One region of the Mycolicibacterium helvum genome, then DNA from elsewhere that is predicted to be linked to it. Evidence: predicted binding sites of a transcription regulator. Region 1 holds the regulator's gene; the other holds the start of a gene.
What was found. The regulator HspR, encoded in region 1, represses chaperone genes until heat shock. The targets are predictions, from matches to a motif close to ANNTGAGTNNNNNNNACTCANNT.
Positions count from the first base shown of each region.

Region 2: a site for HspR is predicted at 11,028-11,050, ahead of lon (endopeptidase La). Genes of this name have one in related genera too.

Region 1 covers NZ_AP022596.1:1,783,273-1,798,803, forward strand. Annotated here, with positions in the region: gene G6N38_RS08340 (hypothetical protein) at 1-164, shown strand, start outside; gene G6N38_RS08345 (hypothetical protein) at 161-568, opposite strand; gene G6N38_RS08350 (GAP family protein) at 630-1,298, shown strand; gene G6N38_RS08355 (FAD-binding oxidoreductase) at 1,322-2,497, shown strand; gene G6N38_RS08360 (hypothetical protein) at 2,606-2,863, shown strand; gene G6N38_RS08365 (aldose 1-epimerase) at 2,873-3,775, shown strand; gene G6N38_RS08370 (heat shock protein transcriptional repressor HspR) at 3,785-4,165, opposite strand; gene dnaJ (molecular chaperone DnaJ) at 4,165-5,349, opposite strand; gene grpE (nucleotide exchange factor GrpE) at 5,384-6,028, opposite strand; gene dnaK (molecular chaperone DnaK) at 6,025-7,875, opposite strand; gene acpM (meromycolate extension acyl carrier protein AcpM) at 8,146-8,448, opposite strand; gene G6N38_RS08395 (NAD(P)/FAD-dependent oxidoreductase) at 8,499-9,851, opposite strand; gene G6N38_RS08400 (TetR/AcrR family transcriptional regulator) at 9,925-10,551, shown strand; gene G6N38_RS08405 (F0F1 ATP synthase subunit C) at 10,794-11,060, opposite strand; gene G6N38_RS08410 (glycosyltransferase) at 11,070-12,320, opposite strand; gene G6N38_RS08415 (TetR/AcrR family transcriptional regulator) at 12,317-12,946, opposite strand; gene G6N38_RS08420 (TetR/AcrR family transcriptional regulator) at 13,090-13,701, opposite strand; gene G6N38_RS08425 (DmpA family aminopeptidase) at 13,882-14,994, shown strand; gene G6N38_RS08430 (APC family permease) at 15,075-15,531, shown strand, end outside.
Region 2 covers NZ_AP022596.1:5,607,076-5,622,606, reverse strand. Annotated here, with positions in the region: gene G6N38_RS26470 (arylsulfatase) at 1-1,056, opposite strand, end outside; gene G6N38_RS26465 (alpha/beta fold hydrolase) at 1,147-1,893, opposite strand; gene G6N38_RS26460 (acetyl-CoA acetyltransferase) at 2,000-3,463, shown strand; gene G6N38_RS26455 (PEP-utilizing enzyme) at 3,573-5,927, shown strand; gene G6N38_RS26450 (SHOCT domain-containing protein) at 5,952-6,701, shown strand; gene G6N38_RS26445 (endonuclease) at 6,687-7,328, opposite strand; gene G6N38_RS26440 (LLM class F420-dependent oxidoreductase) at 7,412-8,227, opposite strand; gene G6N38_RS26435 (TfoX/Sxy family protein) at 8,266-8,598, opposite strand; gene lon (endopeptidase La) at 8,683-11,016, opposite strand; gene G6N38_RS26425 (esterase family protein) at 11,136-12,134, opposite strand; gene G6N38_RS26420 (DUF1810 domain-containing protein) at 12,360-12,779, shown strand; gene G6N38_RS26415 (alpha-amylase family protein) at 12,776-14,089, opposite strand; gene G6N38_RS26410 (nucleoside deaminase) at 14,086-14,565, opposite strand; gene G6N38_RS26405 (rhomboid-like protein) at 14,577-15,269, opposite strand; gene G6N38_RS26400 (tetratricopeptide repeat protein) at 15,294-15,531, opposite strand, start outside.

The sequences.
Region 1 (15,531 bases):
ATGCCCTCCTCGTGATCAGCGTCGACCTGGCCAAGAACACCATCTACGTCAACGACAGCAGCGTTCAGAACGGACAGGGGTTCCCGATGCCGCTCGACGACTTCATGACTGCCTGGAAGACCGGCGGCTTCGAAATGATCACTGCGGAGCTGCAGAACCCCTAGGTACGCCCCGCGTTCGGGGGTGACGTCGTGGCGTACGGGTTGGTCATCGTGACCGTGGTCGTGGGCGTGGAGTAGTCCGTCTCCGGCGGCACCGTCAGTTCACCCGCGGTCTCGCTCGGGGACGGCGGCGCGGACGTCGGGTTCAGCTCGGTGGTCGAGAGCTGAGTCGACCTCGTCGTCGTGGTCCTCGTCGTCGTGCGGGACGTGGTCGTCGGCGTGGTGGTGATGGCGGGCGCGTATACGACCGGGCCGTCTTGGCGCTGGGAGCTCTCCGCGGTGTCCATGACCGCGTACACCAGCAACACGAGCAGCAGTATCGCTGCCACCCCGGAGACGTAGATCAGGGTGTTCTGCTGGCCGTCGTGGCCGCCATCACCCATTTCCTCGTCGGCATCCTTGCCCACGGGCAGAGATAGTACGGTCAGCCGTGGCCGCATGTTGTCCGACTATCGCCAGGAGGCATCTGTGACGACTGGTCTCGGCTCAGAACTGGCCGAATTGATCCCGCTGGCGCTCGTCATCACGCTGTCCCCGCTGACGATCATTCCGGGCATTCTCATGCTGCACACGCCCTCACCCCGGCCGACCAGCATGGCGTTCCTGCTGGGCTGGGTACTGGGCATCGCCGGACTCACGGCGGGGTTCGTGCTGGTGTCCAACGCCCTCGGTGGACTGAACAAACAGCCGACGTGGGCGCCGTACGTCCGCATCGCGATCGGCGCGGCGCTCATCGTGTTCGGGCTCTACCGATGGTTCACCCGCAACCGCTCGGCACACACGCCGGGCTGGCTGACATCGATGACCAGCATCGGCCCGGGTCGTGCCTTCGTCACCGCGGTCGTCCTGGTGGTCATCAACCCCAAGGTCCTGTTCATGTGCGCCGCGGCGGGCTTGGCGATCGGCTCGGCGGGCCTCGGCACCACGGGCGCCTGGACTGCCGATGCGGTCTTCACCGCCGTCGCCGCGTCGTCGGTGGCGTTGCCGGTGCTGGCCTACCTGGTGGCCGGCGAGCGGCTGGACGCACCGCTGACCAAGCTGAAGAACTGGATGGAAGCCCAGCACGCGACACTGGTCGCGGTCATCCTTGTCGTCATCGGTGTCATGGTGCTGTACAAGGGCATCCACGGCCTGTAAACGACGCGCCTAAAATCACGGCCGTGGGCCTCGAGGATCGTGACGCGCTTCGGGTGCTGCAGGCTGCCTTCGAACGCTCGGGGGATCCCCAGGCCGACTCCGAGGAACTGCTCCGCCGCATATACACCCGGTGGTTCGCCCTGGACACGCAGGTGCGTGACCTGTTCCCGCCGGAGCTCGCTCCCCAACGTGCGGCGTTCGGCCGCGCCATGCACTGGGTGTTCGGCGAGTTCGTCGCCCAACGTGCCCAGGCACCGGTGAGCTTCCTGGCGCAGCTCGGCCGCGACCACCGCAAATATGGTGTCACCGAACAGCATTACGACAGCATGCGGCGAGCCTGGTACTCCACGATGCGCAGCCATCTGATCGACAGCTGGACCGCCGCGGTCGACGACGCCGCCACCCAGGCCATCAACCTGATCACCGGCATCATGTCCGGCGCGGCCGACGCCGAGGACGGACCAGCCTGGTGGGACGGCACCGTCTTGGAGCACCAACGGGTGTCGCGCGATATCGCGGTCGTCCGCCTGCACCTCGACCGGCCGATGCCCTACCACTCGGGTCAGTACGTCAACGTTTCGATCCCGCAGTGGCCGCGGCGCTGGCGGTTCCTCTCCCCCGCCATGCCGGCTGATCCGGACGGCTTCATCGAGTTCCACGTGCGTTCCGTGTCGGGTGGCATGGTCAGCCATGCGATGGTGGCCGAAACCCGGCCGGGCGACCGGTGGCGGCTGTCCAGTCCGCATGGCGCGATGGAGGTGGACCGCGACGGGGAGGACGTGCTGATGGTGGCGGGCAGCACCGGGCTCGCGCCGCTGCGCGCGCTGATCATGGACCTGTGCCGGTTCGGCGAGAATCCCCGAGTTCACCTGTTTTTCGGCGCCCGCTATCCCTGCGAGCTGTACGACCTGCGGACCCTGTGGGAGATCGCCGCCTCCAGCCCGTGGTTGTCGGTGTCACCGGTGTCGGAGTACGCCGGTGATCCACCGTGGGCGGCCGACTATCCCGATGTCCAGCCGCCCCGCGGCCTACACGTGCGCCAGACCGGACGGCTGCCCGATGTGGTGACCAAGTACGGCGCCTGGGGTGACCGCCAGATTCTGATCTGCGGTGGCCCCGCCATGGTGCGTGCCACCTACGACGCTCTGGTCGCCAAGGGCGCGCCACCCGAGCGCATTCAGCACGACCCGTTGAGCTGACCACGACGGCGGCGACCCCAAGCCCCGAGTTCTGTGACTTTCGTCCCTTTCGAACCGCCTGGACCGGGACGACCATTTGTGTGTAGGGGGTGCTAGTGAGGGGTTGGGATGGCGGCTAACGGCCCGGCAGACCAGATTGTCGAGCGCGAACTCGAGGCCATCGCATGGGAATTCCTGTGCTCGCCATATACCGGGCGAACATACTGGGACTGGCCCTTGGAGCGGCGGCTCGACGCGTACCTCCGCCATCACGGCCGCGACGACATCCTGAACAATGGTGCCGCTTACGCAACGGTGGTGGACCGGGTGATGGCCAATCTGGGACGGGCCCGCCGCGACGGCGTTCTTTCCTCGCCGCATCGTTAGACTCCGACGATGGCCCAGCTGCCGTCCGTCGTTCTACGAGATCCTTCCTCACCGTTGACTGCCACATATCTGCCAACCGCGGGCATGATCTGCACCTCGCTGTCCGACGACGGCGTCGAACTCCTGGGGCAGCGTCGCGGCTTGAGCGCCTACTTGTCAGACGCGAAGACGATGGGCATTCCACTCCTGTATCCGTGGGCGAATCGGTTGAGCGCCAACGAATATGGCGTCGACGGCGGGGCGGTGACCCTGACTCCCGGCGTTGGTGGTGTCCGTACCGACGAGCACGGCCTCCCGATGCACGGCGTGCTCGCGGGCAACCCGAGCTGGCTGGTCACCGACCACTCCGAGAGCCGGCTGACCGCTGACCTGGACTTCGGGGCACAGCCGCGATTGCTGGCCAGCTTCCCGTTTCCCCACGTCCTTACCCTCGATGTCACGCTGGCCGACCGCGCGCTCACGGTGCAGACGACGGTCACACCGACCACCGCGGTGTCGGTGCCGCTGTGCTACGGCTTCCATCCGTACTTGACTATTCCCGGGGTGCCCCGATCGGAGTGGACGCTAGAGACTCCGAGACTCCGCCATCTGCCGGTGGACGGCCAGGGCATCCCGACCGGCGAGGTCCAGGAGTGGCCGGCCTTCTCGGAGAGACTGGGTGACAAGATATTTGACGACGGGTTCGACGAGGTTCCGCAGGGCGCGATGTTCGCCGTCGCCGGCGGTGACCGCCGCATCGAGGTGGTCTATGACCATGGGTTCCCGGCGGCACAGATCTTCGCCCCCGGCACCGATGATGTGGTCGCCATCGAGCCGATGGCCGCACCGACCAACGCACTGCGTACGGGCGCCTACAGCACGGCGACACCGGGCCAACCTGCCACCGCGGTGTTCACCATCCGCGTGAGCTAGCTTCGCGGACTATCTCCGCGGCTTCCAGACCACCAGCGCCGTGCTCTTCGGCACGACCGCAAGATCACGACGCTGGTTGGCGCGCAACGACTCCAGCTCGTCCATCATCTCCTCGACCCGCGACTGCAGGGCCTCGACCTGGTTGGTCAGTTCGATGATCCGCTTGATCCCGGCCAGGTTGACACCCTCGTCCTGGGACAGCCGCTGCACCTCTCGCAGGAGCTCGACGTCGCGTTCCGAATATCGCCGCCCGCCACCGGAACTGCGCCGGGGGCTGACCAAACCGAGCCGGTCGTAGGTGCGCAGGGTCTGCGCATGCATACCGGCCAGCTCGGCGGCCACCGAAATGAGAAACGTTCGAGTTTCTCGGGACTCATTGGCAGAGGCCATCAGCGATTACCCGCCCATCCAGCACGGGGGTCGAAGCCACTCACCCGCTCCGCTGTCGCATAGGCCTCCAGCGCCTCCAGCGCCTGACCCTCGAGGTTGGGCGGCACCGCGACCTTGACGGTAACCAACAGGTCGCCGTGGCCACCGTCGCGCTTGGGCACACCGCGCCCACGCACCCGCAGGATCCGGCCGTCCGCGGTGCCCTTGGGCACCCGCACTCCAACCTTGCCCTCCAGGGTGGGCACGGAAAGCGTTGTGCCCAAGGCCAGTTCGGTGAAGCTCACCGGAACCGTCACGGTCAGGTCGTCACCGTCACGACCGAACACCTTGTCCGGCCGAACATGCACGGTGACATACAGATCGCCTGACGGCGCACCGCGCAGCCCGGCTTCACCCTGACCGGCCAGCCGAATGCGCTGACCGTCCTCGACGCCCGGTGGAATCCGGACATTGATCGTGCGGGTCCGGGTCGTCACCCCGGTGCCGTGGCACTCGTCGCACGGGTGCTCGATGATCGAGCCGCTGCCCCGACAGTCGGTGCACGGCTCGGAAAACCCGAACGCGCCCTGGTTGCGGTTGATCACTCCGGAGCCGTTGCAGGTCGGGCACACCTTGGGGCTGGTGCCCGGGCGTGCGCCGCTGCCATGGCAATTCGTGCACGGCGCGGGGCTGGTCAGCCGCAGCGGCATGGCGACACCCTTGGTCGCCTCCAGGAAATCGAGATCGGTCTCGGTCTCCAGGTCTTTGCCGCGCCGCGGCCGGCTGGGCCGCGGCGGGGCTCCACGCCCGAACAGGCCACCGAACAGGTCACCGATGTTCGTGCCACCGCTCTGCCCGGCGGTGTCGAACAGATCGTTCAGGTTGAACTCACCGCCATCAGCGCCATAGCCACTGAATCCGCCGAAACCACCGCCGCTACCGTTGCCACGGCGACCGAAGCCGCCGCCGGCGAACATCCGGCGGGTCTCGTCGTATTCCTTGCGCTTGGCCGGATCGGTCAGCACATCCCTGGCCTCGCCGACCTCTTTGTAGCGTTCGTCGGCTGCGGCGTTGTCCGGGTTGCGGTCGGGGTGATTCTCGGCGAGCAGCTTGCGGGCCACCCGCTTGATCTCGTCCTCGCTGGCGTCGGAGGAGACGCCGAGCACTTTGTAGAAGTCCTTCTCAACCCATTCTCGTTGAACCATGCCGCGTCACCTCCTCTCACCCTTCGTCATATCGCTAGTTCGATTCTGCGTTCTGCGCACCGCTCTGGCCGCCGTTGACGGGCGTGTCGGCCGTCCCGGATCCGGTGGCGGGCGCGGCAGAGTTTTCTGGGACGGTGTCGACCACGCCGACGAGCGCGTGCCGCAGCACGAGGTCGCCGAGCGTGTAGCCCTTCCGCATCACCGTGCCGAGCACCGGCTTGGAGCCCTCGCCCTCGTGCTGCACGGCCTCGTGCAGGGACGGGTCGAACTCGTCGCCCTCGGCACCGAATGCGCTCAGGCCCAGCCCGGACAGGGCGGCCGTCAGCTTGTCGGCGACCGATTTCAGCGGACCGGTCTCCAGGTCGCCGTGGCTGCGGGCGCGGTCGAGATCATCGAGCACCGTGAGCAGCTGGCTCACCACCGCGGCCTTGGCCCGCTCGCCGGCAACCTGTTGATCGCGCAGCGCGCGCTTGCGGTAATTGGCGAAGTCCGCCTGCACCCGCTGCAGATCGGCGGTGAGTTCAGCGACCTTGTCGGCCTGCTCCCCGCCGGAGCCCGGGGCTCCCGGCTCCGACCCGCTGGGGGCCGGGCCGGAAGCCTCACGAACTTCTCCGGTCTGGGGGTCGATTCGGCGCTTGTCGGTGACAGTTACCGGTTCGTCCTCGCGACCTTCGCTCACTTGTGCTCCTGATCATCGTCGTCAACGACCTCGGCATCCACCACGTCGTCGTCAGACGGACCGCCCGACCGACCCGCAGCCTGATCGGCCTGGGTGGACTCGTAGATCGCCGAAGCCAGCGCCTGCGACTCCTGGCCCAGCTTCTCCATCGCGGACTTGATCGCCCCGATGTCGGTGCCGGCCAGCGCCGTCTTGGCGTCGGTGACCGCAGCCTCGACCTTGGTCAAGGTGTCCTCGGGGACCTTTGAACCGCCTTCGGCAGAACGCTGTTCGGAGACGAACTTCTCCGTCTGGTAGACCAGCGATTCGGCCTGGTTGCGGACGTCAGCCTCTTCGCGACGCTTGCGGTCTTCCTCGGCATGCGCCTCGGCGTCCTTGATCATCCGGTCGATCTCTTCCTTGGACAGGCCGGAGCCTTCCTGGATCTTGATCGTGTTTTCCTTGCCGGTGCCCTTGTCCTTGGCGGTGACGTGCACGATGCCGTTGGCATCGATGTCGAAGGTCACCTCGACCTGGGGCACACCGCGCGGGGCCGGCGGCAGGCCGGTCAGCTCGAAGGAGCCGAGCAGCTTGTTGTGCGCCGCGATCTCGCGCTCACCCTGATAGACCTGGATCTGCACCGACGGCTGGTTGTCGTCGGCTGTGGTGAAGGTCTCCGACCGCTTGGTCGGGATGGTGGTGTTGCGCTCGATGAGCTTGGTCATCACGCCACCCTTGGTCTCGATACCGAGACTCAGCGGTGTGACGTCAAGCAGCAGAACGTCTTTCACCTCACCCTTGAGCACGCCGGCCTGCAGAGCAGCACCGACCGCGACGACCTCGTCGGGGTTGACGCCCTTGTTGGGCTCCTGGCCACCGGTGAGTTCCTTGACCAGATCGGTCACCGCGGGCATGCGGGTGGAACCACCCACCAGCACCACGTGGTCGATATCGGACACCGAGATGCCGGCGTCCTTGATGACCTGCTGGAACGGCGCACGCGTGCGGTCGAGCAGATCCTGGGTGATCTTCTGGAACTCCGAGCGAGTCAGCTGCTCGTCGAGGAACAGCGGGTTCTTGTCGGCGTCGACGGTGATGTAGGGCAGGTTGATCGACGTGCTTCCGCTGGAAGACAGTTCGATCTTGGCCTTCTCGGCGGCTTCACGAAGCCGCTGCATGGCCATCTTGTCCTTGGTCAGGTCGATGCCGCTGGTGCCCTTGAACTTGTCCACGAGCCATTCGACGATCCGGTCGTCCCAGTCGTCGCCACCGAGGTGGTTGTCACCCGAGGTCGCGCGGACCTCGACGACACCGTCGCCGATCTCCAGCAGCGAGACGTCGAAAGTGCCGCCACCGAGGTCGAACACCAGGATGGTCTGTTCCTTGCTGCCCTTGTCCAGGCCGTAGGCCAGGGCCGCGGCAGTCGGTTCGTTGACGATGCGCAGCACGTTGAGGCCGGCGATCTGGCCGGCTTCCTTGGTGGCCTGACGCTGGGCGTCGTTGAAGTACGCGGGCACCGTGATGACCGCGTCGGTGATGTCCTCGCCGAGGTAGCTTTCGGCGTCCCGCTTCAGCTTCATCAGCACACGGGCGCTGATCTCCTGCGGGGTGTAGTCCTTGCCGTCGATCTCGACGGTCCAGTCGGTGCCCACGTGTCGCTTTACCGAACGGATGGTCCGGTCGACGTTGGTCACCGCCTGGTTTTTGGCGGGCTGGCCGACCAGCACCTCGCCGTTGCGTGCAAAAGCGACCACGGACGGCGTGGTACGGGATCCTTCGGAGTTGGCGACGACGACAGGGTCGCCACCCTCCAGTACCGCCACGACGGAGTTGGTGGTCCCGAGGTCGATGCCGACCGCACGAGCCATGATGAATCCTCCTGATAGTTACGTCTTTGGATCTGAGCGAACCAGGCTCAAGACTGCCCCCGCCGGTAGGCGGTTGTCAAGCCATAGTTGAGTCTAATTCACTCAAGTTATCAAGACGGTCAACGGCGAGGATTTCAGATTTGTTCCCGGGGACCCGTAGTTGCAGGAATCCGCATGAGATGTCGGACCGTCACTTCACTGTCGGGAACCGGGAGAACGCTATCCCCCGACCTATCGCGAGATGGGTGAACGACTATCGCCCTGGGATGGTCATTCGCCTTGTTTGCCGAACTGAGCGCGGATCGCTTCGGCAGCTTCGGGATTGTCTGCCGCCAGCTGCTGTAGGTACGCGACGACATCACCGACCGTTCGAAGGCTTGCAAGATCTTCGTCGGGGATTTTCACGCCGTACTTGTCTTCCGTCTGGACCGCGATTTCCACCATGGACAGCGAGTCGATGTCCAGGTCGTCGACGAAGGATCTTTCAATGGTCACTTCGGCGGGCTCAATTCCGGTGACTTCCTCGATGATTTCGGCGATGCCGGCGACGAGTACTTCTTGGGTGATGGTCATGAGCGTCCTTCTCGGTTGCATTGGTGCTATCAGGGTTTGATGGTGTGGGTTCAACGTCGCATGGCCAGGCGCTCTCGGAGGTGGTGCGCTGCGACGTGGCCGAGGAAAACCGGTTCGAGTAGACGTTTCGGTGGGTCGATGAAATTGGCTACGCGCATGAGGCGTTCGGTGATGACCATGTCGTCGGCTGCCGATTCGAGGATTTTGCGGCGGGCCCATCCGACCGCACGCTTCAAGACCGGAGCGGGTGACCGGTCGGCTCCCACGGATGCCTGATCTGCATTTGAGGTCCATACCGGTTTGGTGATGGCTGCGACGGCCGCGTAGAACGACTGCGGGTCAACGGGATTGGCGCGACGGAGTTGGGCACGCAGCGTATCTCCATGAAGAGTTGCCATGGTCATGCCTTGACCATTGATGGGATCGAGGCTGCACAGCGCATCGCCTAGAACCACCAGACCGTCCGGGTAGCGTGTCGCCTGGTCGTAACGCCGCCACACGCCTCCGGGATAGCGGTACGTCATCACCTCGGTGAGCGGTTGCGCGCGCCCCAGAGCCGGTTGGACGTGAGACGGGATGAAGTCCTGCGCGAGGATCAGCATGTCGGCGAAATCGGTTGGTGCGTATGCCAGGTCGCCGACGCGGCCGGCGATGGTCAACATCCATATGTTGTTCTCGCAGGCCACGAGGCCACCGCGTTGGGCTTTGCCCTCGGGTAGGACGAGAATCATCCGTTCCAGGAAGCTGTCCTGGTCTGGGATCGCGATGAGTTGAGTGTGGTAGATGCCGTCGGCGGTGAATGTCTGCTCTGGAGGTCGGGGGTAGCCGAGCCGCTCCAGCAACAGCGGTGTGCGGGTGGCCCGGCCGGTGGCGTCGACGATCAAGTCGGCGCTTAGCGTCTCCGAGCTTTTTGAGTCGCGGACGCCGACGCTGATACCGGTGACGCGATTCGGTTCGGTGGCGATGAGTTCGCCCACGTCCCGACCATCGAGGAACGTGACGTCGGGCATCGCTGCTACCCGCCGGCGTAGATGAAACTCCAGGAAAGGTCGGCTGGCCAGGTAGGTGACCAATGCCGTCGGGTCCGCCGCTGGACCGCTTCGATTGAAGGTGTACGGGCCTATTCGACTGTAGATCCGTCGCATGTCGGAGTCGTCAAGGACCACAGCACCGGCGTCCGTCAGGTCGGCTAGGAAGCCTGGATGTAGCTCCTCCAGAATCTGGGAGCCGCGACTGAGCAAGCTGTGCAGATGCCGTCCCTGCGGCACCCCACGTCGATCAATGGGACTGTCGGGCAGAAGGTCTCGCTCCACCACCGTCACGGAGGCGTACTGCTCGGCAAGCACCGACGCGGCTACGAGGCCTGCGATACCCGCGCCGAGGACAACGGCGTGATCGTTCACTTCGGCCTCCTAGAACCGCACTACCGACGGTTCGTCGATTACATACTGCAAGTCGGTATACGACTGTTGGTCGATGAGTATTATCGGGATGGTGAGCGACGTCAAGGTCAGTCGGCGCGAAAGATATGCCGCACAAACGTGTGAAGCCGTACTCGGATCAGCCAAGACGTTGTTCGTGTCCAAGGGTTTCGACGCGACGTCCGTCGATGAGATCGCCGATCTCGCACAGGCGAGCAAAGGGGCGGTCTACCACCACTTCCGTGACAAACAGGCCATCTTCACCGAACTGTTCCGCGCCAGCCAGGAAGCGGTGACGGCCAAGGTGATCGAGGCGATGCCTAGCGTGGCCGAAGAGCCGTGGGCAAAGGTGCAGACGGCAATCCGCCTGTTCCTTCACGGCTACGTCGCCGACGACGATGCCCGCGCACTCCTTCGGCAGGTGGTGAGCGTCTTGGGTTGGGATCGCGTACGGGAACTCAACGAACAGCAGACGCTGCCCTTTCTGCGCGCGACCCTCGAGAACTTCGTGGCCAACGGCTACGCCCGCCCGGTCCCGATCGAGGCCACCGTCGAACTCTTCTTCAGCATGTTCTACAACGCCGTCTTGTTCATCACCGACGCCAAAGACCCCGATAAGGCTTCAACCGAGGTCGAGACGGTCATCTTCTGTGCGCTCGAGGGGCTCAAACCCTCCCCATAGATGATGTCCCCACAATCTGGTGCGGGCCGAATGGAGGTTGGGCACGCGGCCCGCATCTCTGGTAGCTAATCTGAGGCTTTGACCTGATCGCCTGTTACGGATCAAAGGGTTCGCCGGCCTGTTGGCACGTCTGTCATGCTCACCCTTTTCCTGCAGCGTTACTTGCCCCCTAGCCACGTCTGCTGGTGGACAGTGGGGTCGACGCCGGAAGCCGAGTTCGTGCCTCGTAAGCGGCGGGGCACCTATAGCCCGGGTGTAGCGAACACGAAGAGTGCCATGAAGGCGACGTTGATGAAGAACGCGGCTTCTACGAGGCCGACCGTGATCAAGAATGGTGTGAACATGCGGGATTGGGCTTCGGGCTGGCGGGCGACTCCCGCGACGAGTTGCGCGCCGGCCATGCCGTCACCAATTCCGGCTCCGATCGCGCCGCCGGCCATCATGACTCCACCGCCAAGGAGTCCTCCGGCGGTGATGATCGCCTTGACGATTTCGGGATCTGCGGCCATGGCGTCCTCCTAGTGAGTGGATTGGTGGAGCAGGTTTTCGACAGTGTCGACTACGCGTGCGGCACCGTCCTCGCCAGTGATACGCGCGGCGAGTTGCTTTGTCTTATTCGCGATTTGGTGGTCGGTGACGGCCGCGCGGATGGCGTCGGAGAGCTTGTCTGCGGTCAGTGCGCGTTGCGGGATCGTCGCGGCACTGGCACCGAGGTCGCGTAAGCGCCGCGCCCAGAAGGGTTGATCTCCGACGGGCCCGGGTAGGGCGATGGTAGGGACGCCGGAGCGCAGGGCGGCGGCGGTGGTCCCGGCGCCGCAGTGATGGGCGACGGCGGCCATTTGAGGGAATAGCCAGTGGTGGGGTGCTTCGCCGATCGTGAGGACGTCGTCGCCGGATATCTCGAGGCCTGCCCACCCGGCTTGGACGACACCACGCGTACCCGCCTGCCCCAGCGCACCAGCAATGATGAGGGCCAGCTGTTCGGCACGCGGTGCGGTGATCACGGTGCTGCCGAGGCCAATGAACACCGGGGCTGGGCCGGCGGCCAGGAAATCGGTCAGCGCCTGCGGTGGCTGCCATCCCGGTGTCGGCGGCGGCCACCAGTACCCCACGACCTGCAGGTCGGCCCGCCAATCGGCCGGTCGCGGGAGGAAGGTGGGCGAATAGCCGTGCAGGATGGGCCAGTTCCCCAGAGTGCGCCGACGTCGTAGCGCCCGCGCCGAGATCTTGGGCAGCCCGAGGTCGCGACGGAACCCGGCGACGACCCCGCCGTAGAGGCGGTCGATGACCCACCCGGCGGTATCGGCCGCCGCCCGGTTACCCATGGCGCCCATGGACCAGGCGCCCAGCACAGTCGGCGGGTAGGCGGCCGTGGCCGACAGCGGCTGCAGTCGCACCCCGAGCGACGGAATTCCTTTGGCTTCGGCGAGCGGATGTCCAGCCAATTCCGACAATGGCGACAGCAGCAGGATGTCGGCGGGTATATCGCTCAACGCGTCCAGAATTAACTGACCTGTTTTGCGCACTCCTCGGGGCGTGAAGATCGCGGCGAGAGTCTCTCTTGAGGTCGCGTCGGCGTGATCGATACCTGGGGTGAAGTCAGCGGGTAGCTCACAAAATTCCAACCCACACTCCGTGATCAGGCCGGCAAACGGCGTGTACGCGGCCACCACGACCCGGTGCCCGGCTTTCTGCAGGGCCACCCCCACCCCTGCAAGGGGGGCGACGTCGCCATGGCTGCCGACGGCGGCGATCGCCACGGTGCTCATTGCCCGCTGCTCACGACGCGTCCGAAGATCTCGACCAGGTCTTCGCCGTAACCTCGTGCGTCATAACCGGGTTCGCGCAGAATTTTCTCCACCACGGAGTTGACGGCTCCGCGAACCGCCATCGCCGTCGATTCAAGGGGAAAGTCGCCGAACTCGCCGTTGCGCTGCCCGGCAGCCAAGATTGCCATGGGATCGAGCACGGTCAGCTGCTCAGCGACCTCCGGGCTAAGTCCGAGCTCATCGAAGCGCCGTCCGTCGCCAGGCGCAAAGTTCGTGGCCGTCGAGGTCAGCGCTAGAAGCGCAGCTCGGTGCGTGCCGAAGTATTCGATGCAGGAGCGGATGTAGGCGTTGAGCTTGCCTGTTGCGGTGGTCTCGGCATCCAGCGCCGGGGCCACCAGCGCAAGCATCGTTCGGTACATGTGCTCGACGATCGCGTCGACGAGGTTGTCCTTGCTCCCGAAGTGGTAGAGCACCGCACTCATCGCGATACCCACACGATCCGCAATCTTGCGGATCGACGCCTGTGGGTAACCCACCTCGGCGATCACTTCGATCGCGCAGGCCACGATCTGCGCCTTACGCGCAGTCCGGGTGAACGACTCAGGCCGCTCGTCCTTGGATCCCATAAACCGAACATAGATCGGCCAAACCAAGAATAGTAGAGGTGATCTAATATCAGATCATCTGATCAAAACTATATCCCTGGCAGTGACTTCTGAATCGGAGTTTCCAGATCGGGCGACTTCTCAGTCCGCCGCCACCACACCCGTCACTCCGCCGATGGCAGGCGCACGCCGGTCGCCAGTTCGGCGTACTCGCGCATCAATCGCAGGGCTGTCTGCCGGTCGAGCGCCGGGTCCCGCGCCACGATGCGATATCCGAGGTAGTCCTCTAACGACATCAACGTCATCGCGATGTCACGGGCAGGCGACCCGAGGCGAAACGCTCCGGCCCGCTCACCGTCGGTGAGCACGCGGGCATAGAGATCCACCTGCCGGTGATAGATCCCCTGGACGTCGCGACGCTGGTCCAGCTCGAAGCCTGCGGCGAGCACCGCCCGCCAAATAGACCGCCATTCCGCATCCTCCGGCCCCGCCGGGAGTCCCGCGGCGATGGTCAACGCCAGTTGCGTGGGGGCGTCATCGGTGCGCTCGACGACTGCGAGCCGCTCGTCATAGAAGCGAACGTCGGACCGCAGGGCCAACTCCGACAACAGTTGATCCATGTCCTTGAAGTAGTAGCGGACGGCATTGGCCGTCAGCCCAAGTTCGGCAGCAACGTCGGCGATCTTGAGGCTCGCTAGATCGTGTCGTTCGATCAAAGCAATTGCGGCATCAAGGATTTCACTGCGGCGCTCAACTCGTCGACTAGGCCGTGCCACCGGTCGTCCACTTCCTCTTGGCAGTCCAGCCGATTCGGCTCGTATGGGGCGAGGGTACTCGGCACCCCGCACTCACCTCGAGCGTGCCCCACACCCATTTTTGCGTTTCTCTTGCGAAATCCGCACCCGGCGCGCATTCTTTTCCAACTAAGAAAAGAACCCACTGATCTGGAGGAACACGTGCGGGCCCGAGATCTCGGCGTCGTCATCGGTGAACATCCCACCGGGCCGAACAACGCCATCACCGACGTCTCCGGGGTGCGTGTCGGACACACCACGTTGGATCAGGTGGGCCCGCCCGCCGTCCACACCGGGGTGACCGTCGTCGTCCCGCACGACGACATCTGGACCCAACCCCTCTTCGCGGGGGCACACCGACTCAATGGCAGCGGCGAGTTCACCGGCCTGGAATGGATTCGCGAATCGGGTGAGCTCACGTCAGCCATCGCCCTGACCAACACCCATAGTGTCGGAGTCGTCCGCGACGAATTGGTCTCCGCGCAGGTGAGTGTCCGTGGCGAGGGGCTCTATTGGTCGCTCCCGGTCGTCGGCGAGACCTACGACGGAGTGCTCAACGACATCAACGGCCACCACGTGCACCCCCAACACGTGCGGTCTGCGCTGGACTCCGCACGCGGCGGGCCCGTCGCGGAGGGCAATGTCGGAGGCGGTACGGGGATGATCTGCCACGGCTTCAAGGGGGGTATCGGCACCTCGTCTCGGGTCACCGACACCGCCGCGGGCCGCTACACCGTGGGCGTGCTGGTCCAGGCCAATCATGGCCGGCGCGAACGGCTCCGCGTCAACGGCGTACCCGTGGGCGAAGTGATCGGGCCCGACGTGGTGCCTCTGCCCGAGGTCTCCCCGCGGTATGAGGCGGGTTCAGGCTCGATCATCGTCATCGTCGCAACCGATGCACCCCTGCTGCCGCACCAATGCACCCGCCTGGCGCAGCGGTCAGCGCTCGCCGTCGGACGACTGGGCGGTAGCGGCGAACAATACAGCGGCGACCTGATGTTGGCATTCGCCACGGGCAACCGTGGCATTCCGCCCTATGCCTGGGACGAGGACCCGGCCACCGCGACGCCCGAAGTGCCACTGCGGATGGTCGCCCCGCAGCTGATGACCCGCCTCTTCGATCTGACGATCGAAGCGACCGAAGAAGCGATCGTGAACGCGTTGACCTCCGCCACCACGATGACTGGACACCACGGCATGACCGCATATGCGCTCGACCACAACCTGTTTCGCGATTCCCTCACGCCGACCCAGCAACAAATCCGTCGATCATAGGAGCCCCGGTGACAGAACGAACGATCCCAGCACAGGGCCGCCGCCTGACCGGAAGGCTCGGTACCGCCGGCATCGTCTTCATGGTCATCGCGGCCGCCGCGCCGTTGACCGTCATCGGGGGCAACATGCCGCTGGCGATGGGCATCGGAAACGGGGCGGGTGCTCCAGTGGGCTTTCTGATCGCGGCGCTGGTGCTGCTGCTCTTCAGCATCGGCTTCGTGGCCATGACACCGTACGTTCCCGAGGCCGGCGCCTTCTTCTCCTATGTGACCGTGGGCCTTGGTCAGCGCATGGGCAAAGGGATAGCGGTGGTCGCACTCATCGCCTACACCGCCATCCAGGTGGGAATCTACGGCTATATCGGGTGGGCAATGGCCGATACCGTCGGCTTCTATCACGGCCCTGAAATCCCTTGGCCCATATACTCATGCGCAGTTCTCGCGATCGTCGCAGTGCTGGGTTACCGCCACATCGAACTCAGCGCCAAAGTTCTCGGCGTCGCCCTCGTTCTCGAGATCGGCATCGTCGTGCTGCTCG
Region 2 (15,531 bases), 2.6 Mb from region 1:
GGACGCGCCGTTGTCGGCGCAGTACAGGATCAGCGTGTTGTCCAGCTGGCCGGTCTTCTCCAGGTAGTCGACGATGCGGCCGACCTGGACGTCGGTGTACTCCGAGAACCCGGCGAACACCTCTGCCATCCGGCAGAACAGCCGCTTCTCGTCGTCGTTGAGCTCGGCCCATGGCCGCACATAGTCGGCCTCGTTTGCCACGTCGGCGGGCATCGGGTTCAGCGGCGTCAGCTCGGTGCCTTCGGGAAGCACTCCGCGTTCGATCATCCGGGCCAGCACCCACTCCCGGTAGGCCTCGTAGCCGTCGTCGAAGACGCCCTTGTACTTGTCGATGTACTCCTGCGGGGCGTGGTGGGGCGCGTGGTTGGCGCCGGGGCAGAACCACATGAACCACGGCTTGGACGGGCTGGCCGAGCGGATGTCGCGCAGCATCCGCAATGCCTGGTCGGCGAGATCCTTGGAGAGGTGGTACCCGTCCTCCGGCGCGTAGGGCGGTTCGATGAAGTGGCTGTCCTCGACGAGGTCCGGATACCACTGGTTGGTCTCGCCGCCCAGGAAACCGTAGAAACGGTCGAAACCCTTGGACAGCGGCCACTCCGAACGGCTGCCGCCTGCCGACAGGTCCTCCACCGGGACGTTGTGGTTCTTGCCCAGCCACATCGTGGCGTATCCGTTGTCCTGCAGGACCTGTCCGATGGTGGCGCACTCGGCCGGCAGCCGGCCGGCTGCGCCGGGAAAGCCCATCGAACCCTCGGTGATCGAGGCGCAGCGGTTCACGTGGTGGTTGCGTCCGGTGAGAAAGGTGGAGCGGGTGGGGGAGCACAGCGCGGTGGTATGCCACTGGGTGTAGGTGACGCCGTTGTCGGCCAGCCGGTCCAGGGTGGGCATGTTGATCCGGCCGCCATAGGGCGACCAGGCCGCCTGGCCGGTGTCGTCGTAGAGGACGATCAGGACGTTGGGCGCGTCCTCAGGTGCCTTCTTGAGCTGATAGGGCGTCCAGTCGGGGACCGAATCCCTGATGTCGAGCTTGATGACTCCGCGGAATTCTTCGGCCATGGCGGTCCCTTCCCCGGCGGCCGACTTATTGACCGCGACTGGGCCATGCTTGCACCGCGTCCGCGGTGGTGCAGTAGAACCGGCTGTGAATCAGCTCAGTGACGTCCAGAAGTCGGTGAGTGCTTGCGCGCCTCGCGCGGGATCCTGAAGCATCCACCAGTGCCCGAGGCCGTCGAGCACCTCGGTGCGGGCACCCGCCCGCGCGGCGGCCTGTCGCCGCAGGTCGTCGCTGCCGACGTAGGTGTCTTCGGTCGCCAGTAGCGACAATCCCGGACGCGCCGCGGCGTTGCCGAGCGAGAGCCCCGCCTCGGCCATCGCCGGTTGGCTGGCCGAGCGGTACAGCGCCAGGATCGCCCGGCCCATCTCCGGGCCCTGCGCGACGGCCAATTCGGTGGCGACGTCCTCGGGAATCCCGAGCATCGTGAGCTGGGGAACGCGGTCTTCGACCGAGCCGCCGATCATCGCCTCGACCAGTTCTTCGCCGGCGTCCGGGGTCTGCCACACCTGTGCCATGTCATGCCAGACGTAGTCGGGGTGCAGAATGCCGAGCACATCGCTGGCCCAGCTGCGCACCAGTTCTGGACGGTGCATCACGAGGTTGATCACGTGACCGCCGCCCCAGTCATGGCCGACCAGGTCGACGGGGGTGTCGAAACGTTCCAGCTCGGCTTCCAGCCAATCCCGGTACGCCAGGTATGTCATTGGGAAATCCGCGGGCAGCGGAGCCCCGAATCCCGGTGGGGACAGCCGCACCACGTCGTCGCGTTGGAGTGCGGCGACCAGCGGACCCCAGATCGCGTCGGTCTCCGGATTGCCATGCACCAGAACCACCGTCATGGCGACATCCTGACATGGACGCCGATACCAATCGTCGCTGCCTCGGCAGCCGGTGCTAGGTTTTGACAGCCGTCAAACACGGCCATGACTACGGAAGGCATCGTCGATGGATCCTCGGACGCCGGTACTCGTCGGGGCTGGACAGGTCAACCAACGCGACGACGCCGACATCGAACCCGTCGACCTGATGGTCGCGGCCGCACGGGAGGCGGCCGATCCGCGGGTGTTGCGGGCCGTCGATGCGATCCGGGTGGTCAACCTGCTGTCGTGGCGCTACCGCGATCCCGGGCTGCTGTTGGGCCAGCGGATCGGGGCGCCCGAGGCGGCCACTCGCTACACCGGGGTCGGCGGCAACACGCCGCAATCGCTGGTCAATCAAGCCTGCCTGGACATTCAGAACGGCCGCGCCGATGTCGTCCTGCTCGCCGGCGGGGAAACCTGGCGGACTCGGATGCGCCTGCGCGCCAAAGGGATCAAGCCGGACTGGACCCAACAGGACGATACGGTGCCAGTGCCGCCCGGTGGGGAGGACGTTCCGATGTCGGGCCCCGCAGAGGACCGCATCGGGCTGGACCGGCCCTCGTTCGTCTATCCACTGTTCGAGCAGGCGCTGCGGATCGCCAACGGCGAGACCGTCCAGGAGCACCAGCACCGCATCGCGGCGCTGTGGGCACGGTTCAGCGAGGTGGCGGCGGGCAACCCGCACGCGTGGAGCCGCCAGGCGCGTACTGCCGAGCAGATCGGGCAGGCCAGCCCGGACAACCGCATGATCAGCTGGCCCTACCCGAAGTTGATGAACTCCAACAACATGGTCAACCAGGCCGCTGTGGTGATCCTCTGTTCGGCGGAGAAGGCCACCTATCTGCAGATCCCACGCGATCAGTGGGTCTTCCCCTACGCGGGCACCGACTCGCATGACACCTACGCCGTGGCCGAACGCCACGAGTTGCATCGCTCCCCGGCGATCCGGATCGGCGGCAGTCGCGCCCTCGAACTGGCCGGTGTCGGCGTCGACGACCTCGACCATATCGACGTCTATTCGTGCTTCCCGTCGGCGGTACAGGTGGCCGCCCGCGAACTCGGACTGCCCACCGACGACCCGCAGCGGCTGTTGACGGTCACCGGCGGGCTCACCTTCGCCGGCGGACCGTGGAACAACTACGTCATGCACTCGATCGCCACCATGACCGATCTGCTGCGTGCCAACCCCGCTGCCCGCGGCCTGATCACCGCCAACGGCGGCTACCTCACCAAGCACAGCTTCGGCGTCTACAGCGCCACCCCGCCGCCCGCGGCCTTCCGCTGGGAGGACGTCCAGGCCGAGGTCGACCGTAAGCCCACCCGCCGGGCACTCGTCGAGTGGGACGGCGAGGGCACGGTGGAGTCCTGGACCACGCCGTTCGACCGTGACGGGCAGCCGCAAAAGGCCTTCCTCACGGTGCGGACCAGCGACGACGCCAGGGTGATGGCCCTTGTCGAGGACCCCGAGGCGGCAGCGGTGACCGTGCGCGAAGACATCGCGGGCGCCAAGGTGCGGGTGCATGCCGACGGCAGGGCCAGCCTGGTCTGAGCGCGTTGGGCAACCGCCCACTGGATTCTGTTTGGGCGACCGCCCAAAGTGTCGAATTTTTCCCTGGGCCTGCCTATTCTCGTCATTGCACGGGGAAGTAGGGCCTGGCATGCGGATTTTGCTCACTGAGGTCGCCGGAGAGCTGGGTCGCGCACTCGCCCAGAGCTTGCTGGCAGCCGGTCATGACGTCTACGCCATCGCCGAACGAGCCCATCGTGACCTCGATCCCGGAGTCGATTTCGTCTGCGCCGCGCTGACCCACCCGGTCCTGTACCGACTGGCGGAGATCGCAGACGTCATCGTTCACCTCCCAGCCGCCGGCGGCACCACCGGCTCAGCTGACGTCGCCCGGATCTGCGATGCCGCTGCCCGCGGCGGTGCCCGCATGATCTTCCCCTCGCTGTCCCTGCTCGCACCCGACACCTGGCAGCAGGCCGAAGACCTCGTCAGCTCCGGCTGGGCGCCAAACCTGGTGGTACGCATCGCCGCACCGCTGGGTCGCCAGGCCGACGCGCTGGTCTGCCGATCGGTGGCCGCGCTACTGAACACCGACGTCCCGGGGCCGCTGCATGTGCTGCACATCGACGATCTGATCCGGTTTTTGGTTATCGCCGTGGATAGCGACCGCACCGGCGTGGTGGATCTCGCCACCGTCGACACCACCACCGCGGCGTCGGCGCGTCGGATTCTCGGCGGCATTGACCCGCGACCGAAAGTGCGCGGTGTGCAGGGCTGGCCCCAGCTGTGCCCGCCGCTGGATCTGGCCGGCGTCGGCCGCAACTGGAAATTCGAATGCGGCTGGGGCGCAACCGAGGCCGTCACCGATACCGTGCGCGGCCTACAGGGCCGCAAGATGGGTCCGGACGGTGCGGTTGCGGCCGCCGGCCGGATCCCGATGCCCGTCGCGGGTCTTCCGCGCTCAGGCGGCAACGAAGTGCGAAGCGCAGCAATCGGGGATGCCGGCGGCGAATTCGACGATCGCATCGACCCACGCTTCCCGCTGTTCGTCGCCAGTCCGCTGCGCGAGACCACCGCCGGACCGCTCACCCCGATGTCGCTGGATCTGCATCTGGCCGGCTTGCGGGTCGCCGGGCGGACCCTGGCCCAGCTGCTGGATCTGCGCGACCCGGTGGCCGCCGAGTGGGAGAGCCGACTGGTCGCGGTGTTCGGCCATCGGATCTATCTCGGTGCGTCGGCCCTCGCCGCGGCCGAACCTCGTCTGCCCACCCGCGCCTCCGCGTTGTCGCAGCGGCTGCGCGCCCCCGCTGACCGGCCGGCGCCAGGGCCGGGGCTGCTCGCATCGATCACCGCAGCCATGTCGACGACCCGCCTGATCTCCTCAGCACGCATGTACGGTCGTCATCTGCACGCCTACCGCGCGGCCGCGGATACCGAGCGGTGCGACGCCGCCAAGCTCACGTTGCTGGGTGACGCTCAGCTCGAGGCACGAGTGCGACTGCTGCGCAGCAGGATTCATGAAGGATGGGTGCTCGCGGCACTTGCGCTGTTGTTCGCTGAGGTGGCGCCGGCACAGCTGGACGCCGCGGGCGAGACGGTGAGTCTGCGCGCCGAGATCGACTCGTTGGCGCGGGTGTTGCGCGCACACCCCTATGCACAGATCGCACTGGAAGCCGGCGACCTGGCGACCACCCGCACCGCCGCGCCCATGGTCGCAACTGCATTCGACTCCGCCCTCGCCCACCTGGGGCATCGCGGCCCTGGTTCTGCCGAGCTGGCGGCCTCGGTGCTGTCCGACCGGCCCGACGCGGTGATCGCGGCCGCGCTGCGGGTGCCGAGTCCGGCGGCGCGCGAGGACGAGCCGACACTGCCCGGCCCGCAGGCATGCCGGGCGCTGGCGTATGACACCACGATGCGATTCACCCACCAAATGCGGCTTACGGTAAGAGAATTGGGCCGCCGGCTGGTTGCCGAGGACAAGCACACGGCGCCCGGCGACGTCTTCTACCTGACCGTCGAGGAAGCTCTCGGCCCGCCGGCCGACAGCCGACTGCGCATCAAGGGCCGCATCACCGAGCGGGAGCGGCTGCAGGGCGTGCGGTTGCCCGCGGTGATCGACACCACGTGGACGCCTCTCGCGGTGCCCGTTGCGGCGCGGGTTGCCGACGAGCTGCACGGATCTGGCCTCTTTCCCGGTGTCGTGGAGGGCACCGTCCGGGTGATCGACTCGGCTGCCGATGCCCGCCTGCAGGCCGGCGAGATCGCCGTCGTCACCACCGCCGACATCGATTCCGTCCCGCTGCTCGGCACACCGGCCGCGGTACTCACCGACGGCGGAGCCACGCTGGCCGACGCGGCGCGAGCAGCGACCGAACTCCGGGTGCCCTTCGTGGCCGGTATTGCCGATGGTGCCACGCGGCTGTGCTCGGGCATGCGCGTCCGCGTCGACGGTTCGTCCGGGCTGATCACCGTGCTCGCCCCGGCCTGCCACGTCGTGGGGGCGTGAGGTGAGGTATACCGTGTCCCGGTGATGTGGCGGACGATCGCGATCCTCTCGGCGCTGTGGTACGCACTGATCGTGGTGCCGGCCCTGATTGGTACCCGGATGCTCGACCACGTCGGTTCGGCGGCGGCCAGCGGCCGGGTGCTCGGTGTCTGGCTGGTCGGGTACGTCGCGCAGTTCGTTGTCTTCCTGATGATTTCGCGCCGATCACCGCGCCCCGTACTGCCCGGATGGTTCATTGCGTCAATGGTTCCGTGGGCCGCCGACTGGACGGCGCCGCTGTCCCTGTGGTGGCTGGTGTTGTGGACCGTACTTATCGCCGGATACGCGACCTTGCTGGTCGTCCGGGTCGCAGAAGTGGATCGGCTACGCCGCGACGGCGTGCGGGGGACCGGTGTTGTCCTCGAGGTGATCCGGCCGGTCTTCAACGTCGTGGTCAACAAGGATGCCGGCCGCCGTGTGCTGCGCCTGAGCATCGAACGATCCGACGGCGCAGCGTCTTACGAGGCCCGCCTGACCGGGACGTTCACCCTCGGCGAGGTGCCCGAGTCCGAGGACCGGGTGGCGGTGCGCATCGACCCGGATCGGCCAGACCATATCGAGCTGATCGAAGACGAGCCGATCCTGCGGGCCGCCCCACAACCCACTGATCTCGAGCCCGAAGTCGCTGACCGGTTGCGCACGCTGAAAACCATGCGAGACCGGGGCGACCTCACCGACGCCGAATTCGCCACCGCCCGAAAGAGACTCCTCGAACCGGACTCAACGACCGAGTAGCTCGCGGATCCCGTCATCCAGCGAGACGCGCACCAGCGCTGCGGCCAGCGGTGCGACCGCCCGCCCGGTGAGAGCCGCCAGCTTGTCGGGCTCGCGGGGGAGCCCCAGTTCGCTGGCGGTGTCCAGTGCGCGTTTGTCGAAGTACGGCCTCACCCAAGGCCATACATCCTGCACCTCGCGCAGGAAGATGTCGGCCCCGGTGTCGCCGATTCCGGCGAACTGCTTGAGTAGCACCTTGGTGGCCCGCACATCGGGCTTGCCGATCCGGGCCAGGATGCGAAGGTCGCCGTGATAATCCCTGTCGACCCGGTTGGCGATCTGGCTGAGCCGCGACGCAGAGCTCTCGTCGTAGCGCACGTAGCGCGCCCGACTGAATGCCTCGAGCATCGTCGGCCGGTCGGCGGTCAGTACCGAGTTCGGCGTGCGAAGCCCCGCCCGGAACAGCTCCTTGGCGGCCTGTGCCGCGATGGCGGCGTCGATAGGTTTGCTTGCCAGCATGCACAGCACCATCAGCTGGAACAACGGCATCGGGGCGTCCCGCAGGGTGATCCCGGCTTCGGCGGCATAGGTGGTGCCGGCATGCTTGCGCAGCCGCCGCACGAGATCCCGAGCCTCCCAGTCGTCCATCAGGCGGCGATACCCCCGGGGCCAATTAGTGAAACGGCGTCAGTTTTCCCCGCAGCGACCGCGCGTCATTGACACCACTGTGATCAGCGCTTCGTATCGCGCCAGTCGATCATCTTCTCGACGGTGCTGAGGTCATACTTGCCCGCGGACGCGCGGACCTCGGTGTGAAACAACGTCGCTCCCGCTGACAGGTAGTCGTCCGCCGACCGCGGATCGGTCCAGAACGTCGATCGCTCGATATCGCTGTCCGCGCGCCCGAATCCGGTGGCCAACTCGCCGACACGGGTGCTGGCCTCGCGGTAGGCGTCGATCGGCAGGAAGGTATGCCAGATATCGGCGTGGCGCGCGACGGCGGGCAACGTGCGCTTCGGGCCCGATCCACCGATCAGGATCGGAATCTTGCGCAGCGGTGCCGGCCGCAGCAGCTCGAAGCGGCGCTCGATGCGCAGGAGTCCCTCATCGAACAGGTCGGCTCGGGATTTGACCGTTCCGTAGTCGAAACCGTAAGTGGTGTAATCCTTCTCGTACCAACCGGCGCCGACGCCAAGGATGGCCCGCCCACCACTGATGTGGTCGACGGTGCGCGCCATGTCCGCGAGCAGGTCCGGATTGCGATAGCCGATCCCCGCCACCAGCAGTCCGAGCTCGGCACGCGTGGTGATCTCGCCCCAGGATGCCAGCGCCGTCCAGCCCTCGAAGTTGTTCACATCGGGCTGAACTTCGGCCAGCACCGGTTTCGCATCGACGATCGACTCGATGAACGGTGCGTGGAAGTGGTCGTAGCCGAAGATGACGTCCACCCCGATCTCCTCGGCATGCAGGACGGCCTGCCGCCAGGTGGCGTAGTCAGGGGTGTCGGCCGGCTGAATCTGAACGGCAATGCGCACGGGAAAGGTCATGCACGCGACAAGCGGCACTCATCGTGATTTATTCCGGATTACTTCGGCGGCAGGGATCTCGCATAATCGATCCCACGGGTCACCCAGCTCTCCAGCTGGCGCTTGGTTCGCATGCCGGGGTCTTCGACCCGAATCCAGCCACGAGTTTCACGGCCCGCCATGATCATCGGCTCGACGTGCGCACGGGCCACCAGAGCGGCGGTGTCCTCGGGCGGTACCCGAACCATCAGGCCACCGCCCCCGCTGGCCGCCACCGCCATATTGCCGTTGATCAGGAAGGCCAGGCCGCCGAACATCCGCTTCTCGTCGATGCCACGCTCGGCAGCGAGAAGCTCGCGCAGCCGGTTCACCAGATCTTCGTCGTAGGCCATGCGATTTGTCCTACCACGGCCGGCAGACACAAAATCGCACGAATCCGAGAGGATTCGTGCGATTCTGCGACTAGTCGTGGGTGATCAGGCTGCGGTCGTGGCCGCCTCGGCGGCCGGCTCGAGCGCCTGGGCCACGATCTCGGCGACATCGGTCATCGGCTTCACGGTCAGCGCCTCGAGCACCTCAGCAGGAACGTCGTCCAGGTCGGCCTCGTTGCGTTGCGGGATGAAAACCGTTGACAGCCCGGCACGTTGCGCGGCCAGCAGCTTCTGCTTGACACCGCCGATGGGCAGCACCCGGCCGTTCAGAGTGACCTCACCGGTCATCCCGACATCCGAGCGGACCTGCCGCCCGGTGGCCATGGACACCAGCGCGGTCACCATGGTCACACCGGCGGACGGACCGTCCTTGGGCACCGCGCCCGCGGGCACGTGCACATGGATCTTGCGGTTCAGCGCCGCGGGATCCACGCCCAGCTGCTCAGCATGGCTGCGAACGTAGGACAGCGCGATCTGCGCCGACTCCTTCATCACATCACCCAGCTGACCGGTCAGAATCAGAGCCGACTCGCCGACCCCCTCCGATCCGGGTGACCCGGCTTCGATGTAGAGCACGTCGCCGCCCAGCCCGGTCACTGCCAGTCCGGTCGCCACGCCCGGCACCGCCGTGCGCTCGGCAGACTCCGGCATGAACCGCGGCCGGCCCAGGTACGCGACCAGATCAGGCTCGTCGATGATCAACGACTCGACGTCGCCCGCCAACTTCGTGGTGGCCTTCCGCATCGCCTTGGCCAACAGCCGCTCGAACTGACGCACACCGGGTTCCCGGGTGTAGTCCGCCGCGATCTTGCGCAGTGCCGCGTCGGTGACTTCGACCTCTTCGGCGGTCAGCGCCGCCCGGTCCCGCTGCCGGGGCAGCAGGTAGTCGCGGGCGATGGCCACCTTGTCGTCCTCGGTGTAGCCGTCGATGGACACGAGCTCCATCCGGTCCAGCAGCGCGGACGGGATGTTCTCGATCACGTTGGCCGTGGCCAGGAACACCACATCGGACAGGTCGAGATCCAGGTCCAGGTAGTGGTCGCGGAACGTGTGGTTCTGCGCCGGGTCCAGGACCTCCAGCAAGGCCGCCGACGGGTCGCCGCGGTAGTCCGAGCCGACCTTGTCGATCTCGTCGAGCAGCACGACCGGGTTCATCGACCCGGCCTCGCCGATCGCGCGAACGATCCGGCCAGGCAGCGCGCCGACGTAGGTGCGCCGGTGGCCGCGGATCTCGGCCTCGTCACGCACACCGCCGAGGGCTACCCGAACGAACTTGCGGCCCAGCGCGCGGGCCACGCTCTCACCCAGCGACGTCTTACCGACGCCGGGGGGACCGGCCAGTACCATCACCGCGCCCGAGCCGCGGCCACCGACGACCTGCAGGCCGCGTTGGGCACGACGGGAGCGCACCGCCAGGTATTCGACGATGCGGTCCTTGACGTCGTCCAGGCCGTGGTGATCGGCGTCGAGGATGTCCCGGGCCGCCTTCAGATCGGTCGAGTCCTCGGTGCGGGAGTTCCACGGCAGGTCCAGGACGGTGTCCAGCCAGGTGCGAATCCAGCCGCCTTCGGGGCTCTGCTCGCTGGAGCGTTCCAGCTTGCCGACCTCACGCAGCGCGGCCTCACGGACCTTGTCGGGTAGGTCAGCAGCCTCCACTCGGGCCCGATAGTCATCAGACCCGTCGGGCTCGCCTTCACCGAGTTCCTTGCGGATGGCGTTGAGTTGCTGGCGCAGCAGGAATTCCTTCTGCGTCTTCTCCATGCCGTCGCGGAGGTCCTCGGCGATCTTGTCGTTGACCTCGACCTCGGCCAGCAGGTCACTGGTCCAGTCGATCAGCACGCGGAGCCGTTCGGCCACGTCTTCGGTCTCCAGCAGCTGACGCTTCTGCACATCGGTGAGGTACGACGCGTAGCCGGCGGTGTCGGCGAGCGCGGACGGATCGGCGATCTTGTTGACCACGTCGACGATCTGCCAGGCCTCGCGGCGTTGCAGCATGGCCAGCAGCAGTTTCTTGTATTCGGCGGCGAGTGCCTTGGTGTCCTCGGTGGGCTCGGCCGCTGTTATCTCCTCGACCTCGACCCATAGCGCCGCGCCAGGACCGGTGGTTCCGGATCCGATGTGGGCGCGGCTCTCACCGCGCACGACGGCAGCGGCGCCGCCGCCCGGAATGCGGCCCACCTGCACGATCGACGCGATGACGCCGTAGGTGGGGTAGCGATCGTCCAGGCGCGGGGCGATCAAGAGCTTGCCGGTCGGGGTGGCCTGCGCAGCATCCACTGCGGCACGCGCGGCGTCGTCGAGCTCGATCGGCACCACCATCCCCGGCAGCACGATCGGCTCGCTGACAAACAGGACCGGCACAGATTTGGCTTCAGCCATCAATCCTCCAAAGTTCAGTCTGATCGACTCAACCTTGATCGATTCCAGTTTGTTCCCCACACAAAGCAGCGAGCCTGCCGCCGGGGGGCGACAGGCTCGCTGTTGTGTTGTGCGCTGGATCAGCCAGCGGACGGGGTGGCCCCCAGAACCCGCTGCATGTCCGGGATCATCTGCTGCAGCTGCTGTCCCCAGTAGCCCCAGCTGTGCGTCCCGTTCGCGGGGAAGTTGAACACGCCGTTGCGTCCACCAGCCGCGAGGTAGTTGTCCATGAAGGTCTTGTTGGTGCGCAACGTGAAGCCTTCGAGGAACTGCGCGGCCATCAGGTTGCCGCCGCCACCGGAGGTGTCCAGATCCGACGGCGTACCGGTGCCGCAGTAGATCCAGATCCGGGTGTTGTTGGCGACCAGCTGGTTGATGTTGACCATCGGGTCGTTGCGCCGCCATGCCGGGTCAGACGACGGACCCCACATGCTCTGCGCGTTGAACCCGCCCGCGTCGTTCATCGCCAGACCGATCAGCATCGGCCACCAGCCCTCGGAAGGGTTCAGGAAGCCCGACAGCGATGCGGCGTAGGTGTACTTCTGCGGGTAGTAGATCGAGTAGGTCAACGACGCGCTACCGGCCATCGACAGACCGACGACGGCGTTGCCGTTGGGGTCGACACCGTAGTTGGCGGCCAGGTAGGCCGGCAGTTCCTGGGTCATGAACGTTTCCCACTTGTAGGTGTAGTTCTGACCATTGCCCTGCGACGGCTGATACCAGTCGGTGTAGAAGCTCGACTGGCCACCGACCGGCATCACAGTCGACAGGCCCGAGCCGTACAACCACTCGAACGCCGGGGTGTTGATATCCCAGCCGTTGTAGTCGTCCTGCGCGCGCAGACCGTCGAGCAGGTACACCGCGTGCGGGCCACCGCCCTGGAACTGGATTCGGATATTGCGGCCCATCGCGGCTGACGGGACATCAAGGTAGAGAACCGGCAGACCCGGCTTGGAGAAGGCGGCCGCGGTCGCCGACCCGCCGACAACGCCGATTAGGCCGGGCAGAAAGAGTGCGGCCACAACGGCTGCCGCCAGGCGGCGCAACCATGTGCCTCGCATCATCTCGACGATCTTCATGACGGAAACCATCACCTTTCGTACGTGTTTCACAGTGGAGAAGTGCTGTGTGCCGGTAGCTAATCACGATGCGTAGCCCCGACTCGGTACGCGCCGCGGTGCGCCAAGTCGCGGTTCGCTAACGATAAGGAGACGTGCTGGACTCGGGATCTGCGGTATCTCAACAACTTTGAATTAGTCGTCAATAACGGGACGGTCACGCCCCGGCAACGATACGGTGGAGCAATGGATGACCCGTTCGACCTGCAACGCTTCATCGATGCGCAGGATCGTATGTACGACCGGGCGGTCGCCGAGCTGCGAGCCGGCACCAAACACAGCCACTGGATCTGGTTCATTTTCCCACAGCTCGCAGGACTCGGAAGTAGTTCAACGGCAAGGCTTTACGGAATCAAATCGCTAGCCGAAGCGCAGGCCTACCTGGCCCATCCGGTGCTCGGCGCACGGCTGCGTGAGTGCACTCGGCTGCTGGCAGCCATCGAAGGCGCCTCGATCAAGGAGATCTTCCCCTGGCCGGACAACCTGAAGGTGCGCTCGTCGATGACGCTCTTCGCTCAAGCCGGCGACGACAACGCGGATTTCCTGGGGGTCCTACACAAGTTCTACGCCGGCGAACAGGATCCGCACACCCTGCAACTGCTCTAACGAGGGCGCAGGACCAGCCAACCCTGTGGGGGGACGACGACGTCGCTGACGATCTCCTCCGGCGGTGCCGCCGTGCCGCCCACCAGCTGGGCCTGCCCGCCGATGAGCGCGGTCACCGGCAGGGGCATCGGCGAGTTGTCGATATTCAGCGCGACGATCAGCGCATCGTCACCGTTACGGGTCTCGTACGCGTAGGTCCGGTTGTCTAGTTGCAGCGCAGTGGTTTTCGCTTCGTGCAGCCATGGATTTCGCCGGCGCAGCCCGATCAGATACTGGTGCAGGCTCAGTGTCGCGCGCCCAGCCTCGTCCAGTTGCGCCGGTGGCGGGCCGAACTCGGGGCGAACCGCGTCGTCGCCACCGGCCCGCTCCTCCTTGACACCGCGGAATCCGAGCTCGTCGCCGGCGTAGACAGTGGGCACGCCGCCGGTGGTGAACAGCAGCACCAGCGCATGCGCCACATGCTCGGGGCGGTGCAGCTGGCTGGCGATGCGGGTCACGTCGTGATTGCCGACGAAGGTCAGGGGAGCGAAGGTGGCGAGAAAGTCGTTGTGGCGCTGCAGCGCCCAGTCCAGCTCGTGGAAATTGCCGTCGTTGAGGCTGCTCCAGATCGCCTTCCACAGCTCATATTGCGTCACCGAGTCGACGCGGGAGCCGTCGACGAACGCGGCGTAGTCACCGTGGATGACCTCGGCGACGAACCACGCCTCAGGATGCGCGTCGCGGACCCGGGGAAGCACCTGCGCCCAAAAGGATTCTGGCACGGCGTAGGCGGCGTCGAGGCGCCAGCCGTCGGCGCCACGGCCCAGCCAGTGGTTCATCACGTCGACGGTGTAGTCGACGACGGCCGGGCTGCCGTGGTTGAGAGTGACGAGTTCGCCGTGACCCTCGAAGGTGTGGAAGCGGCCGGGCCGGCCGCGGAACCAGCCGATCGATTCCGCGTCTTCGTCCTCGACAGCGCGGCGGTAACGGTCGAAATCGGTTCCGACATGGTTGAACACACCGTCGAGTAGCACCCGCAGCCCACGCCGGTGAGCTTCTTGCACGAGGTGATCGAAATCGGCATCCTCACCAAGGCGGGGGTCGATGTGGAAGTGATCGGTGGTGTCGTAGCCGTGGGTGCGGGACGCGAAGACCGGGCCCAGCGCGATGCCGGAGGTGCCGAGTTCGACCGCGTGGTCGAGCCAGTCGATGACGCGGCGCAGCCGGTGCTCTTTCGCTTCGGGCGGTTGGGCGTTGGGGAAGGCGCCGACGAAGCCCAGGGGATAGAGGTGCCACCAGATCGCGTGACGTACCCAGTTCGGCCCGCTCACGGCGCGAACTTCGCGGCGTAGAGGGCCATCATCTCGTCGCGGTACTCCCGCGCCGGTCCGTCGACCGTGAGCTGTGGGGCCACCGCGGTGATCGGCAGCGTCGCCACCGGTGGAAGTGGCACCCGCCACTCCGTCAGCCACTGGGCCAGTTGCCCGCCGGAAACCGCAAACACGATGCGGCCCAGGCCAACCCAGGCGTGTGCGGCCGCGCACATCGGGCAGTGCTCACCCGAGGTGTAGACGGTGGCGCGAGCGCGGTCGTCGGGGGCCAGGTTGGCCACCGACCACTGCGCGATCGCCAGCTCGGGATGCGCGGTGGCGTCACCGCCTGCGACGTGATTGTGGTCCTCGAACAGGACGTGGCCGTCGGCGTCGACCAGAATCGAGCCGAACGGCTCGTCACCGGCCGTCAGCGCGGTGCGGGCGAGTTCGACACAGCGGCCGAGCCGCCGGATGTCCTCGTCGTCGAGCGCCACGCTGTCTCACTCTACGCACGGCTCCGGCGTCGTAGCAGCCACGACGGATCGATTCCAGGGCCGGGCCGCCTACGGGCAAGCGGATAACACGCCAGCCCGACCATCAGCGCGACCAGATGCCCGACTGGAGTGAACGTGGGGCTGATCAACACCGCCCCGATGAACCACGCGAGCGCGGTGATCAGGTACAGCCAGCGCCACGGGCGCACGATGCGGTAGGTCAGCAGCCCGATGATGCCGACAGCGAAGTAGCTGACCCCGATATCGCGGGCGTTGAGGTAGCGCGGGGAGACTATGGCCTCCTGGATCTGCCAGTACAGGAAGCCTTCACTGGCATAGGTGGCGACGATGTGGGCGGTCAGCCCGGCGATGACGAAACGCAGGTGGCCAAGCCAGCGCTCGGCCGGGGCCAAGAAGAGGCAGAACAGCACGAGATAGGGCCACCAGGCGGCGCCGTCGAGCCACAACAAGCTGGTGATCAGCACCCGGATGGGGTCGGATGCCAGGTGGTGCAGGTTGGTCGAATCCTTGCGCAGCAGCGTCATCAGGTGCCACCGGGGCAACAGATGCTGGGCGAGTGTCGTCAGGAACAGCACCGCCAGCCAGGTGAACGTCACCGGCGCCGAGCGGATGAAATGCGCAATCGGCCGGGACATGACGCGCTGCGCGGTAACCGGCGCGGGTTGTCGGGGGCCGTCGTGCACGTGTTGAGGTTACGTGGGACGGTGTCAGTGGCAACACTCGTTGGCCGGGATCTCGAAGACCTCCAGCCGGCACGCACACGACGCCAGGATCGGCACGTCCGCGCGGGCCTTGGCCAGTTCGAGCTGGCGACCGATGATCATTGCCTCCGCGGTGCGCCCCAGTCGCTGCAGGCATTCGTGATAGCCGTGCAGGCTCCACACGTTGCCCGGATGCTGGCACGGCCGGCTCAAGGTCGGGTCGAGGCCGAGATCAGCGGCATAT